2 regions of the Pseudalkalibacillus sp. JSM 102089 genome follow, and region 2 is predicted to be linked to the other one. Evidence: a T-box and tRNA genes for the amino acid it is inferred to sense, from the RefSeq annotation. Region 2 holds a T-box; the other holds one or more tRNA genes.
What was found. A T-box is a leader RNA that pairs with one kind of tRNA and senses whether it is charged. The one in region 2 lies ahead of tyrS (tyrosine--tRNA ligase), so its partner is inferred to be a tRNA-Tyr.
Positions count from the first base shown of each region.

Region 1: it encodes a tRNA-Tyr, which carries the amino acid that the T-box ahead of tyrS (tyrosine--tRNA ligase) is inferred to sense. The anticodon was not compared.

Region 1 covers NZ_JBEWYW010000013.1:33,770-40,997, reverse strand. Annotated here, with positions in the region: gene ABVF21_RS19735 (NAD(P)/FAD-dependent oxidoreductase) at 1-513, opposite strand, end outside; gene ABVF21_RS19730 (5' nucleotidase, NT5C type) at 524-1,057, opposite strand; gene ABVF21_RS19725 (YjcZ family sporulation protein) at 1,254-1,418, opposite strand; gene ABVF21_RS19720 (alanine/glycine:cation symporter family protein) at 1,531-2,913, opposite strand; gene ABVF21_RS19715 (spore coat protein) at 3,037-3,321, opposite strand; gene ABVF21_RS19710 (hypothetical protein) at 3,333-3,518, opposite strand; gene kynU (kynureninase) at 3,577-4,854, opposite strand; tRNA gene ABVF21_RS19700 (tRNA-Leu) at 5,017-5,101, shown strand; tRNA gene ABVF21_RS19695 (tRNA-Arg) at 5,110-5,186, shown strand; tRNA gene ABVF21_RS19690 (tRNA-Met) at 5,201-5,277, shown strand; tRNA gene ABVF21_RS19685 (tRNA-Tyr) at 5,295-5,379, shown strand; tRNA gene ABVF21_RS19680 (tRNA-Gln) at 5,384-5,458, shown strand; tRNA gene ABVF21_RS19675 (tRNA-Gly) at 5,463-5,536, shown strand; tRNA gene ABVF21_RS19670 (tRNA-Arg) at 5,628-5,701, shown strand; gene ABVF21_RS19665 (ATP-binding protein) at 5,836-7,146, shown strand.
Region 2 covers NZ_JBEWYW010000003.1:387,960-395,187, forward strand. Annotated here, with positions in the region: gene ABVF21_RS10290 (HAD family hydrolase) at 1-608, opposite strand, end outside; gene ABVF21_RS10295 (GNAT family N-acetyltransferase) at 733-1,539, shown strand; gene ABVF21_RS10300 (FixH family protein) at 1,780-2,535, shown strand; gene tyrS (tyrosine--tRNA ligase) at 2,574-3,821, opposite strand; T-box leader at 3,879-4,102, opposite strand; gene hemH (ferrochelatase) at 4,233-5,168, opposite strand; gene ABVF21_RS10315 (hypothetical protein) at 5,545-5,895, opposite strand; gene ABVF21_RS10320 (permease) at 5,972-6,346, opposite strand; gene ABVF21_RS10325 (helix-turn-helix transcriptional regulator) at 6,349-6,552, opposite strand; gene ABVF21_RS10330 (MFS transporter) at 6,922-7,228, opposite strand, start outside.

The DNA.
Region 1 (7,228 bases), on a different contig from region 2:
AACTCGAGCCCCAGCTTCAGCAAGAAGAAGAGCTCCTTCGAATGCGCGGTCTCCGCCCCCGATTACAGCAACATGTTTGCCTTTGAATTTCAATTTATCTCGAGATGCCGAGTATACTTCATTTTGCTCAATCATTTCTTGCTCACCAGGAACATCTAGCCTACGTGGGGAAGACCCTGAAGCAATAAGCAAAGAGCGAAATATATATGAATTACCTTCTGCTGTTTGAAGTATCCTATTAGTCCAATCGATCGACTGTACGCGAGTGTTTGTAACATAATCACACTTGATTTCCTCAGCATGTTTGATGAACTGTTCCTTTAGAACCTGACCGTTTGCAACCACCATACCTGGGTAGTCTACAATTTGATTATAGATTGTACTTAATTGCCCCCCAAGGCTATCCTTTGCTTCAAGCAATAAATGATTAATGCCTAGTCTTTTAGCCCATATCCCAGCAGAAATTCCAGCGGGTCCTCCACCGATAATTAGCAAATCTGTTCGTTGAGTCACCACCGTAACCTCACTTCCATGTTGAAAGCCATTCTTCAAATTCCAACCAGTTATTCACGCGAGGGACGTCGACATATTGATTATAACGATAGTTCATCGCAATGGCCATTCTGCCTGAATTTTTAAATGCGATGAGGTTGTGTGGAGCATCATCAAATAATAAATCTCCTCGAATCATTTCTTTTCTATGCGAGAAAATCAAATTTCTTTTGCCGATAAAGGGAAGGTGTTTTTCTACCCATTGTTCTTTTTCAGTGTAAGCATATGTACGGCTACTCGTGACAATCATAACGTCATACACGGATGAAAGACGTTCCAATACTTCAATAGCATCTGGTAGAGGCTTGAGTTTAAGAAATAGACCTGGCTGATCAAGGTATTCATAAATTTTATCACCACACTCATTTTTTACATAGTCTTCAGATCGCCAGCATTCAAGCTTCTCAACAGACAAGTCGTCATTGTAATCATAATTGTATCTCCGGTGCCACTCAGACATAAGGTCACATATAACCGAATCCATATCGATTAATAAGGTTTTCATTGTCTCACTTCTTTCATCATACATTCTTTATCACTATAACAGGCAATGTTAATTGGAACAATTGTTCAGGAAAGGATATGGAATGAATGTTTTTGATTTTTGACTTATCAAAAAATGAATGAATTATAAATCGAAAATTAAGCTAACATAGCGTAAATAAAACAAGCAAGAACCAAGTGGCTCTTGCTTGTAAAAACTAACATTTAATAAAAGCTGTTCCTACTATAATAAGCAAGATAAATAGTACAACAATTAGCGCAAAGCCGTTTCCAGCTGGCCTGTGACAAGGCATGCCGTAAGAAGCTCCAGCTACTGGTTGATAAGGCTCATTTCCGTATGGTGCATTGTTTGCATGATACATATTAGGTCCCCCTTTAAATTCTCTTTCTTTACCACTGTATGTTTCCGTCTAGAAAAGATATAGGCAGGAGCGGAGAGGAACCTAAATTAGGTGAATATCCCATGTGAATTTCTTATGAACTAATGCCTTTGTCTTTCGTTTGAGCTTGCTTTAAGAAATTTAATTTGTAGTCATCTGTTAATTCTTTCACTTCCTTACTTAGGAATAAGATCGCAATAACGTTTGGAATAACAAACAAGGCGAGTGTAATGTCGACTAGCTCCCAAACAAATTGAAGTCCTCCAATAGCCCCAACAAAAATAGAAAGAATATAAACAAATCGCATTACTCTAGAAAAGGGTGTGCCAAATAAGTATTCAGCTTGTTTCTCACCATAAAAGACAAGGACACCTATCGTACTGATAACAAAAATTAATAAGAGGGAAGAAACAAAGATGGGCCCCCATGTTGCTCCCATTAGTCCAGAGAAAGCATCTGAAACCATATCAGCTGCATTTGATGGTTTAACGTCTTTCCAAGCTCCTGAAAGAAGCACTGTAAAAGCTGTTACTGTGCAGAGAACGATTGTATCGATAAAGACGCTGAAAATGCCCCATAATCCCTGTCTACATGGATGAGGCGTATGTGCAGCAGAATGGGCAATAGACGCCGTACCCATACCGGCTTCGTTTGAATAAAGCCCTCTAGCAAGGCCCCATCTAACAGCTGCAGCAAAACCAGCTCCGGCAAAACCTCCAGCTGCTGAGATCGGTTGAAAAGCATGTACGAAAATAAGTTTCATAACAGCTGGAAACTCTTCTATATTAATCACCATAACACCGATAGCGCCTGCAATATATGTAAGTACCATGAATGGAACAATCTTCTCAGCTACAGAACCAATTCTACGTATTCCACCGAATACAACAATTGATATAAGGATAATTAATAAGACACCTGTTACCCAGGTCGGTAATCCAAAAGAACTCTCTGAGAGTGTTGAAATGGAGTTAGTTTGGACCATGACACTTGGAATGATTTCAATCATCAGTCCAAAAGCGAATAGAGATGAAGCGAACTTCCATCCCAAGCCTTTTTTTATGTAATACATTGGGCCGCCAACATAAACGCCGTTTTTGTCTTCCTCTCGGTATTTGATCCCGAGAACAATTTCTGAGAATTTTGTTGACATTCCAATAATAGCGACAATCCACATCCAGAAAATAGCGCCAGGTCCTCCAAAAGCGATTGCCACAGGAACCCCAACAATGTTTGTAGCACCTGCAGTAGATGCGAGAGCGGAGGCAAAGGCTTGAAATGGAGAAATTGTGCCATCACCTTTCTCTTTTTTGAAAATTTTACCGATGGTATGTTTTAAAGCATGGGGAAAAAAGATTATTTGAAAGAAACCGAGGCGGATCGTTAAAAATAATCCACCGCCTAAGAGTAAGATCATCATAGGATAACCCCAGATGAACGCGGAAAATTCAGTTATTGCATTAAGAATATAGTCCATATCAATCTCTCCCTATAGGTAATACTCATTTAATTATCCATATAAAGGGAGGGTGAAACGCTATTTACAAAATTATGAAAAAATGAGCATAAAGACACAGAGCCGGTTTTCACCGGCTCTGGATTAATGGACCTGGGGCGGCTGATTATTCTGTTGTTGCTGCGGAGCTGTTAGTTGGTTTTTAACTTGTTGAATTTCATTGGTTTGTGCTGGGGCGGCTGGCTGATAATACCCTTTTTGTTTAGCGTATTGATAAAGGTTATATTGTCGCTGCTCATCGGTATTTCTAATTTGTTGAAGAGCCTGACGAAGTTGTGGATTGTCAGCTTGAGAAATGACGCTCCCGTAATTACTTAAGCTGCTGTTCAATACGGATAAATAATCATTTACCATATCTTTCTCATTCATAAAATCCCTCCTTAACTTAAGAAGCCGATTAATTGTTGTTGTGTGTTGCGTGCTTCTTGTGCATCCTTTTGAAGCATTTGCTTAAGCTGCGGACAAGTACAAGATTGGGCATAGGAATCAAGTTTGTTTGCGAGTGTTTCATGCCCGCCGATCATGTGACGCAGATTTTGAAGTTCAAGTTCGTTCAGCTGAGTCATCCTGTTTCCCTCCTTCATTTCACATAGTATGAATGGAGAAAAACCAAATTATACTCACTTAAGCGATAACGTTTCGCTCGTTAGAAAACTGCTGATACGTTTTTTCAATCATAATACTCTTTAGAATTTGGACAACATGATAGACATCTTCAAATGATGTATAGAGAGCAATTGGTGCTAGGCGAATGACGTTTGGTGAGCGGAAATCTGGAATGACGCCTTTTTGTTTTAGCGCTTTGCAAATTCGAGCAGCTTCATCGTGCTCGAGGCAAATATGCCCACCCCGTCGATCATCTTCTGATGGATTAGTGATCGTAAAACCATCTTCAGCAAGATTTTCTTTAATAAGACACATTAAATAGTTGGTAAGAGACAATGATTTTTCTCGAATCGCATCTATGCCAGCTTCGTTCATCAATTCCAGAGCTCCTATTAAAGGAGCCATACTAAAAATGTGGGGAGTGCCTATTTGAAATGCGCCGGCGGTTTCAGCATGAGTAAGCGTATGACTCATATCGAATTGCATTTCTTTCTTGGAACTGAACCATCCAGCAAGGCCGGGTCGTCTGCCTAGGTGATTTTCGTGCACAAAAAGTCCACCTACACCACCAGGGCCGCTATTTAAGTACTTGTATGTACACCAAACCGCGAAGTCAACGTTCCAGTCGTGAAGTTTATGAGGAATGGCTCCGATTGAATGAGCCAGGTCAAAGCCAATGATTACCCCTTTAGAATGGGCTGCTTGTGTGATTTTTTCTATATTTAGTAATTGTCCACTCCGATAAAGTACGGAAGGGAGGAGAATAAGGGCTACAGTATCATCGATGGCCTCAATGATATCCTCTTCTAGGATTGTTCTTCCGTCACGGCTCTGAACTTGTATTAAATTAGTTTCTGGGAATAATCCATGGAGTTCAAGCTGACTTTGAATAGCGTAAATGTCAGATGGAAATGTTAAAGAATCGGCTAGTATTTTTGTTTTGTTTCCTGAAGGTTTAAAAAAAGTAGCGAGCATTTGATGAAGGTTAGTTGTAATTGAACCGGTAGTAATTGTTTCAGAAGCATGTGAACCGATTAGCGTTGATGTCATCTCACCGATGTTTTCTGCCATATAAAACCAGGGCTGCTTACCATCAGACCAGCCATCAATTCCGTGTTGCTTCCAGTCATCAAGAGATCGAAGAAGGGAGGCTTCTGCATTCTTTGATAGTAGACCAAGTGAATTACCATCGAAATATAGCGTATTTGGATTTAAGTAAAACTTATCACGAAAATGGGCTAAAGGGTCTTTCTTGTCGAATTCTTTTGCGCCTGTAATGGACTGTGATAAACTCATATGTAACAGCTCCTTTTCTACAACTTATCGTATGAGAGGGAGAAGAGCATGTCAACGCTTTCACTCTCTTCAAAAGAAACTTTCTACATTTTTTTAGAATAATGATTGACATTTCAAATGGTTCAATGGTATATTATTAAACGTCGCTGATACACAACATATGCGGGTGTGGCGGAATTGGCAGACGCGCTAGACTTAGGATCTAGTGTCTTACGACGTGGGGGTTCAAGTCCCTTCACCCGCACCATATATTTTGCGCCCGTAGCTCAATTGGATAGAGCGTCTGACTACGGATCAGAAGGTTAGGGATTCGACTTCTCTCGGGCGCACCATACATAATTTAAGTGGCGGTGTAGCTCAGCTGGCTAGAGCGTACGGTTCATACCCGTGAGGTCGGGGGTTCGATCCCCTCCGCCGCTACCATATTACAATTTCATCATGGAGGGGTAGCGAAGTGGCTAAACGCGGCGGACTGTAAATCCGCTCCCTCAGGGTTCGGCGGTTCGAATCCGTCCCCCTCCACCATGATTGGGCTATAGCCAAGCGGTAAGGCAACGGATTTTGATTCCGTCATGCGTTGGTTCGAATCCAGCTAGCCCAGCCATTTTGCGGGTGTAGTTTAGTGGTAAAACCTCAGCCTTCCAAGCTGATGTCGTGGGTTCGATCCCCATCACCCGCTCCATTACATATTGTAGAAGAGTTTTAAAAGCTACTTCACAACCTGATTTTAATCATGGTATACTTTTGTTGAGATGAAATACCATTCATATCGTGCGCCTTTAGCTCAGTAGGATAGAGCAACAGCCTTCTAAGCTGTGGGTCAGAGGTTCGAATCCTCTAAGGCGCATACTTATAACTCCTTGAATAAGATGACTTATTCAAGGAGTTTTTTTATCCTATTAATGGCACATGTGTGTTTGCACATACGCTCCATTTCCAATAAACTAGTAATTAATAAATCACTTAGGAAATGGTGACGAAATGAAGCGATATAAAGGAAGAATTATATCTGTTGTAACGTTTTTTATAGCGATTTTATTATGGGATTATTGGCTTTATTCTGTTAATGAAATTAAAATCAATTGGTTAATGGACATATTCTTTACGATCTCAGTTATGGTAATTGTTTGGTGGTACTCGTCATATTATGATCGCTCTGTCATACTTCTGTCCAAATTAAAAGATAGTGAGGAAAAATATCGTAAACTATCAGAAAATTATAATAGTGTCATAAACAGCTTAAACGAAGTTGTTTTTCAAACTGGAATAGATGGTAGTTGGATCTGGTTGAATCAAGCGTGGGGAGAGTTAACTGGTTACGACGTTCAGGATTCATTAGGCACATACAGCTTATCTTATATACATCCAGATGATCGGCTGAATTTACATAAAGAATTATTTCGATTCCAGGATGGCGCCAGTAATTCTAAAGTATTTGAATTCAGGGTTCAGAAAAAAGGCGGGGGATTCGTCTGGTGTGAGGTCTTTATTAAATACGAATATAGCTCTAAAGGAAGATTTGAAGGAATGACCGGAACGATTAAGGATAAAACCTTTAGAAAGCAATCAGAAGAGCGATTGCTTAAAACAAATGAAGCCCTTGCGGTTAAATCTGAAAAGTTAGCATCAGCTGCACAGCTTGCCGCTGGCATTGCTCATGAAGTTCGGAATCCTCTAACATCAGTAAAAGGATTTCTTCAACTGCTTGAGAAGAAGGAATCCACTATGCCGTATTTTGAAATAATCTTTTCAGAAATATCACGTATCGAATTAGTGCTAAGTGAACTTCTAACACTAGCAAAGCCGCATAGTACGTTATTTACGAATGTTGAAATGAAAAGTTTATTAAAGCAGGTCTCGGCCTTGATTGAGTCTAATGCTCTATTGAACGATGTGACATTACAAACGAGTTTTGGGGATGAAGAAGCGGTTGTTTTTGCTAACCCTAACGAAATGAAGCAAGTATGCATTAATCTCATGAAAAACGCTATTGAAGCAATGAGTCATATGGAACAATCGAAATATCTTCATTTGAGTATGGATGTTCAAGAGATGTTTATATCTGTGAGGATTACCGACAATGGAGCAGGCATTTCTAAAGAAGATATTGATCGACTAGGGGAACCATTTTTTACAACAAAAGAGAGTGGTACTGGGCTAGGGTTATCAGTGTGTTTGAAGATTATAGAACAACACGGAGGAGAGTTATTAATTGAGAGTGAAGAAGGGAAAGGGTCTACATTTGAAATGAAGCTACCTCGTCTTTCGGTAGATCATCACTTATCGGAATGAAAGGCGAGTGAAACGAAGATTTCACTCGAATGGGCCAAAATCAAAATGCAATAGTATGAGCGAACATGGCTGAAAATTAGGA
Region 2 (7,228 bases):
GCGTCTCCTAACTCTTTGGATGTATTAAACCGTTTCTTCCATATTGTTTTCATTCCAGCGTCACTAGCCCCCTTTACATCATTTATCTCATGATCCCCAATAAAGACGGTTTGAGAAGCATTTAAATCAAGCCGCTCAAGTGCACGCTGGAAAATCACTTTCTCAGGTTTTTTGACGCCCTCTTGTTCTGAAATAAGGATGACATCAAAATAGTTTTTGATTCCCAGAGCGCCGATATTTCTATACTGAAATTCTGTTTTTCCATTAGTGATTAAACCTAGTAAATATCCACTGGTTTTTAAGCTATCTAGCATTTCGATCAAACCATTGAAAGGTTTACAATGAAGGTGAAAAGAACAAATATAATCCTCTAGAAGCGCTTCTGAAGATATCGTTAGCTCATATTCATCTACTAGCTGTTCGTAAACGCGATCTTTCCACGTATACCCATTGTTATCTAAAGCAATGAAACGTGAGCAAAACTGTTCTTCCTCTACGTCTACTAAAGATGTGAGATAGCGTTTATATTGGTCATGTACAAAGGCATCCACTGAGTGTTTTCTATTCATAAGGGTTTCATCAAAATCAAAAAGAATGCCTTTTATCAATTGCCTCATTTCCTTTCCAATTTTTGTATCATTTCTAGATTAGCATAAATTTTCATAATCTATTTACTTTTGTAAAATTTTATGTAAAATTGGATGTTAGAATTAGAAAAGGGGGAAATGTCAATTGATTAGAAGATTAACTGAAAACGATCATCTTCAATGCCTCTCCTTATTAACACCACACGCCGCAGAGAACTTGTTCATTTTAGGAGATATCGAAGCTTATGGATATGATCAACCTTTCCAGAAGCTGTGGGGTGATTTCTTAGAGAATGGTACATTGCGAGCTGTTTTATTAAAATATGAAAAAAACTATATTCCGTTTGCACCTGAGGATTTTGACGCAAAAGGTTTTGCAGAAGTGATTTCAGAAGACAGCGATTTCCTTATGATGTCAGGAATTAAACGGGTCACAAGTCAAATACAACCCTTTGTTTCCCATTCTTTTCGTTCAAGTCGTGAATTGTTCTATGCGAAATGCGAGAGTACTAACGAACTTGCCCTCGATAACAACAGCAATGTACAGGTCGCTTCATCGCTTGACCTAAGTCACATCCATTCTCTTCATGAACAAATTGGTGAGTTTGACTCATCAGAAACCGTAGAAGAAAAGCGACGAAATCAGGAAAAAGGAGTATCGAGAACATACTTTATTGAGGAAGATGGGAAGCCTGTATCAGCAGCTTCTACCGCAGCAGAAAATTCTCAATCAGCGATGATCGTTGGTGTTTGTACATTGCCAAATTATAAACGAAAAGGCTATGCTTCAAAATGTACAAGTAAGCTTTGTTATGATGTCCTTAAAGAAGGAAAAGTCCTATGTCTTTTCTATGATAATCCAGAGGCCGGAAACATTTACAAGCGAATAGGCTTTCAAGATATTGAGAAATGGATGATGATTCATTTTGAAACAAAAGAAGCTCTTGTTTAATCTCTGCGATCCTTGCTTCAATAAGGATCGTTTTTTTATTGTCTCTTTTAAATTCAATCGTATAACACCTCTATCAATCTCTTTTGTCGTCAGCTTGACACAACTATTCGCGAATTAACCTTGAGATTAGATCAGAACTTTCTTACTATTGAAGTGTGGAATAAGGTTTACAAGATTACTGAAATGGCCATACTGTTTATTCAGAAATGGACGTAAGGAATGAAGGGAAGAAAAAATGTTATGAAAAAAATCGGATCATGGGTATCTATCCTTAGCATTTCTATGGTGCTAGCAGCGTGCGGACAGGATAATGCTAATGAGTCTAACGCCTCGACGGCAGAGGAATCTCAGGTCGAAACGCTTGATGTTGCACTAGATACTCCTGAAAAAGCAGAAAAAGGGGAAGAAATTACATTTTCCGCCACTGTTACTCAGGGTGATGAAAAGGTAGACGATGCTGACGAAGTTATGTTTGAAGTATGGAAAGAAGGCTCTAAAGAAGATAGTGAAATGATCGAAGCTTCTCATGATGGTGAAGGCGTTTATACTGCTGAAAAGGAACTCGACGATGCTGGTAAATACTTCGTTCAATCTCACGTGACAGCTCGTGATCTACATACGATGCCGAAAAATGAAATTATGGTCGGTTCTGAAGAAGAAGCTGCTTCTGAAACTGATGAACACGCGCACGAACACGAAAGCGACGTATCCATCCATCTTATGAAGCCCGAAGAGATGAAAGCGAATGAAGATGTTTCGTTCATGGTACATCTTCAAAAAGACGAAGAAGCTTTAACTGGCGCTGACGTTCGCTTTGAAATTTCGAAAGTAGATGAAGAAAAAGCTGAGTGGGTTGACGCTGAAGAAATGAAGGATGGCGAATACGAAGGAGTGACTTCTTTTAAAGAAGCTGGTGACTACACCTTTACCATCCATGTAGAGAACGATGAAGGTCTTCATGAACATACCGAAGAAAGTGTCACCATTACAGAATAATAAAATCCTCTCCCTCTATTCGAGGGGGAGGATTTTTACTATGCTAGTTTTATTTTCTTGAATTTTCTTTTGCCCACTTGAATGACCAATCCATTTTTCACTTCAATTTCCTCATTCACTTCTGTTACTTTTACCTCATTTAGCTTAATACCGCCATTCTTCACCATTCGTCTAGCTTCACTTGTTGAAGGTAGCATGCCTAGTTTAGCGATCAATGTTGGCACAGTTACCATTCGATCTCCATCCCATATGACTTCCTCAATATCGGTTGGAAGCTGCTTTTGCTGAAAGATTTGTTGAAACTCCACTTCTGCTTTTTCAGAAGCATTTTGTCCATGAAACATGCGAACGATCGTCTTAGCTAGATTCATTTTAGCTGTTCTTGGATGGATTTCTTCTTGTTCAATTTCTTTTCGAAGCGCAAGCTTTTCCTCTAGAGATAGATCCGTGATTAATTCGGTATATTTGACGACCAGCTCATCAGGAATCGACATCGCTTTTCCATACATCTCTGATGGCTTCTCTGTAATTCCAATGTAATTCCCTTTGGATTTAGACATTTTTTCAACCCCGTCTAATCCTTCTAGAAGAGGCATCATTAAGACAACTTGCTTCTCTTTTCCAAACTGCTCTTGAAGGTGACGCCCCATTAAAACGTTGAAATACTGATCATTTCCACCGAGCTCAATATCACTTTCAAGATGAACAGAATCATAGCCCTGCATTAAAGGGTAAAAGAACTCATGAAGCGAAACAGGCTTATTCGCCTTCATTCGGTTTTCAAAATCATCGCGCTCAAGTAAACGAGCAACCGTTATTTTTCCAGCGAGTTCAATAACGTCTTCAAACTTTAGTTCAGATAGCCACGCCGCATTGTAGTGGAGCTCCACTTTGCTTTGATCAAGAACCTTACCAAACTGCTCAAGATAAGTTCCAGCATTTCGTTTCACCTCTTCATCCGTAAGCTGCACTCTTGCTGTTGATTTTCCAGTAGGATCACCAATTTTACCTGTAAAGTCTCCAATAATGAGTTGGATGATATGGCCATTTTCTTGAAACTGCCTTAACTTATTTAACACAACGGTGTGACCAATATGGACATCTGGCGCAGAAGGATCAAGACCCAATTTCACTTTAATTGGCTGATTCTTAATAATCGAAGTGGCTATTTTATGCTTAAGTTCATCTCCAGGAATGACTTGACTCGTTCCATGTGTATAAACCGCATATTGCCTTTCCATTTCCTTTCTTTGTTCATCTGTTAATTGATCCATGATTGAGTTCATTCCTGTCGACCTCCTAATTATTAAATTTCATATAAAAAGCCACGTCCCTCTCTATATAGTAGGGACGTGGCTTACACGCGATACCACCCTGATTGAAGAAATAACTTCTTCCGGCTCGAATACGATAACGGTTTTCCCGTTCCTGACTAATTAGATCACTCTGTTCATCAAGAAGGCTCTGAGGGGTAATTCACGGTTAGACTGTACCAGTTCACACCAACCACTGGTTCTCTGACACTACTCGTCCTAACACGCTACTGCTTCCTCTTCCTAGCCTATTGTTATTTACGATGCATGAATTTCTCATTACTTTATCTTCTTTTACGCTAGTTGTCAATTTGTTTCTTCAAGAGCAGTTAGGAATTTCTCACAAAAAAAGAACGCAGCCTTGCAAGGCTGCGTTCTTTTTCATTATTGTTTATTCAATTCTTTTAACACGACAGTTGAAAGAATATCAATGAATTCTTCCTGTGCGTTTGGCATCTCTGGTCGATAATAATTTGCACCGATTTCATCTGTTACAACTTTACATTCATAGTCGTTATCAAATAATACTTCCAAGTGATCGGCTACGAATCCAACTGGAGCATAAACAAACGATGTAAAACCTTGTTTTTCATAAAGATCTCTTGTTAAATCCTGTACGTCTGGGCCAATCCATGGATCTGGAGTGTTCCCTTCACTTTGCCAACCAATCGCCACGTTCTTCACACCTGACTCTGCTACGATAAGATCTGCCGTTTCTTTCAATTGATCTGGATAAGGATCTCCATTAGCAATGATTTTTTCAGGTAAACTGTGAGCGGAAACGATTAGGACTGATTTCTCGCGTTCTTGGTCTGCCATTCCCTCAAATATCTCTTTAATACGCTTCGCCCAATAAGAGATAAATTTAGGCTCATCATACCAGCTCTCAACAGAATGAATAACTGGACCACCTAGCTTTCCAGCTTCTTCTTTTGCTCGTCCATTATAAGATTTGATACTAAATGTAGAGAAGTGAGGCGCCAGCACAATACTAACAGCTTCTTCAATACCATCATTGTGCATTTGCTGTACCGCATCTTCTACAAAAGGTTCGATATGCTTTAATCCGATATAAAGCTTAAACTCAATTTCATCTTGAATTTCATTAAGGTGAGCTTCAAGCCCTCTCGCCTGATCTTCCGTAATTTTGGCAAGTGGTGATATTCCACCGATTGCTTTGTAACGGTCCTGAAGATCTTTTAACTGCTCGTCAGATGGCTTGCGGCCTCTTCTAATATGTGTGTAATAACGTTCAATATCCTCTTCTTTATAAGGCGTTCCATACGCCATTACAAGTAATCCCATTGTCTTCTTAGCCATGAATGTGTTCCCCTCTCATACAGTGATTAATTAAATAAACTATCTTTTTATAATCATTATCATCTAGGTATCAGTATACCTTTTTTTCTCCCCTGAATCAAAGGAATCTGACTATAAATTCGTAACGTTTTGTGTCAGTCCTATTGAAGCAAACCTTTATGTATTTTGCCACTTCCGATGCGCTTCCTATCACAGTATAGCGAACATTAAGCGTTCTGTCTTTCTCTTCCTCCACTTCTATTTCATCCTATCCACCATTTTCAGATTTCATACTGTGGTTGAATAACCCGGTAATCAAGCGGGTGGCAGGTGCGTTACCCCCGCTTCACCCATAAAAAAAGCTGCGCATCATTTTGCGCAGCTTTTTCCAATTTATCTATTTTTCCATTGCGCCATTATGCTTCGATACAACTTCACGCAGATCCGTATCGTCTTGCTCTTCTGTATTAAAAGCTAACACATAGCGAAACTCTCTGTCCGCCTGCTCAGATGGATCAGCATTTTCTTCTTGCTTGCCTGTTGGCGTTTCATTAGAGAAAAACAAATCGTTATTCGCTCCAGCCGGGGTAGCTGTTCCCTGTCCCTGAACTGGTGTATCGATACTAAGCTTTTGATCTTCTGGAATATGTTCAACTGACAATTGACTTACCGAATAAGCCTGCAAATCAGCTTTTGCACTCTCTGCATCGTTCTCTGTTGTAAAATAAGCTTGTAATGATTTACTCATGTCAATCCAACTCCTTTTTATGATCTCACAAAAGGGGTTTCCCGATTCTTGCCATCTTTAATCATTGTGATAAAAATTAATGTCTTTTAGCGACGATCACCATGGAAACAAAGACTGTGCTAATCAGCATGGCGGCTAATGCACTCAGCACTGTTACTGAGCTAATGTTCACTATGTTGAATTGTAGAAGAAAAAGAAACACCATGATATAACCTAGTACAGCAAAGTACGAATAAAACATCCCCTTCTCTCGAATCATTCGACTTCGCTCGTCCCGTGCCTTAAACTGCGGCTGAAGATAGCTTAAGCAAAAGGTCATAATAGACATGCCAACCATCATATAACTGACAGGAATAGGCTCATTTCCTGTGCTAAGGCCAACACTAATCAGTAATAAAGCATTCAACGCAAAAAAGACGCCGAATCCGATATACGTTTTATTCATTGCCACTTCTAATCCTCCTCAGAATCCAAATAAAAAATCTCCTCCACAATCGTTCCAAACAACCTCGCCATTTCAAGTGCGAGCGGTAGAGATGGATTGTACTTACCTTTCTCAATTGGAATAATCGTTTGCCTTGATACGCCAAGTATTTCTGCTAGGCGATCCTGGGAATATCCCTTTTCTGTTCTTTTCTCACGGAGTACATTTTTCAACTAAAAAGCCTCCTCACTTCTCATCTTCCATTATAAGGTAAAGTGAACTTTACGTATAGCTCACTTTACATCATGATGAATTAAAATCCTCTTGTAACAACACTTGATAGAAAGATCCTAACGAAATCAGGATGTAAAAAAATGACGAGAGAGACCAAACAAACAACAAGATAAACGATTCATTCTCCAAAGGACAAGCACCTGTCAATGTTGATGAAAAGATCAATGAAGACTTCTACGGCGAAGAGCCAGCTCAATCCACAAGTTACCTTGGCAACAATACACCCGCCATTAATGTAACGGGAAATAAGGACAAAAAGCCATAACCAACTTAAACTGCCCCTTTGCTAGCAAAGGGGCTCTACCTTATTATTCTGTTAAGAAGTGCATGCTCTTCATTAAGTAAAAAGCCGATGCTAATAGTAAAATTCCTGATAAAGCAAAAACAAATGGAACACTAATCGTCTCAGCAAGAAAACCGTATAGCAAAGAGCCAAGACCAAAAGTAATGGATATCAAAGCGCTTTGAGCGCTAAAAACTTCAGGAAGTGAATCTTTCGGGCATTTCTTTTGGATAAATGTCACCATCGCAATTGATTTTATTTGTTCCACCATTCCTGAGAGCACAGTTAACAGAAGTGCAATCACAGGAACACTTATTAACCCAAAAACAAAC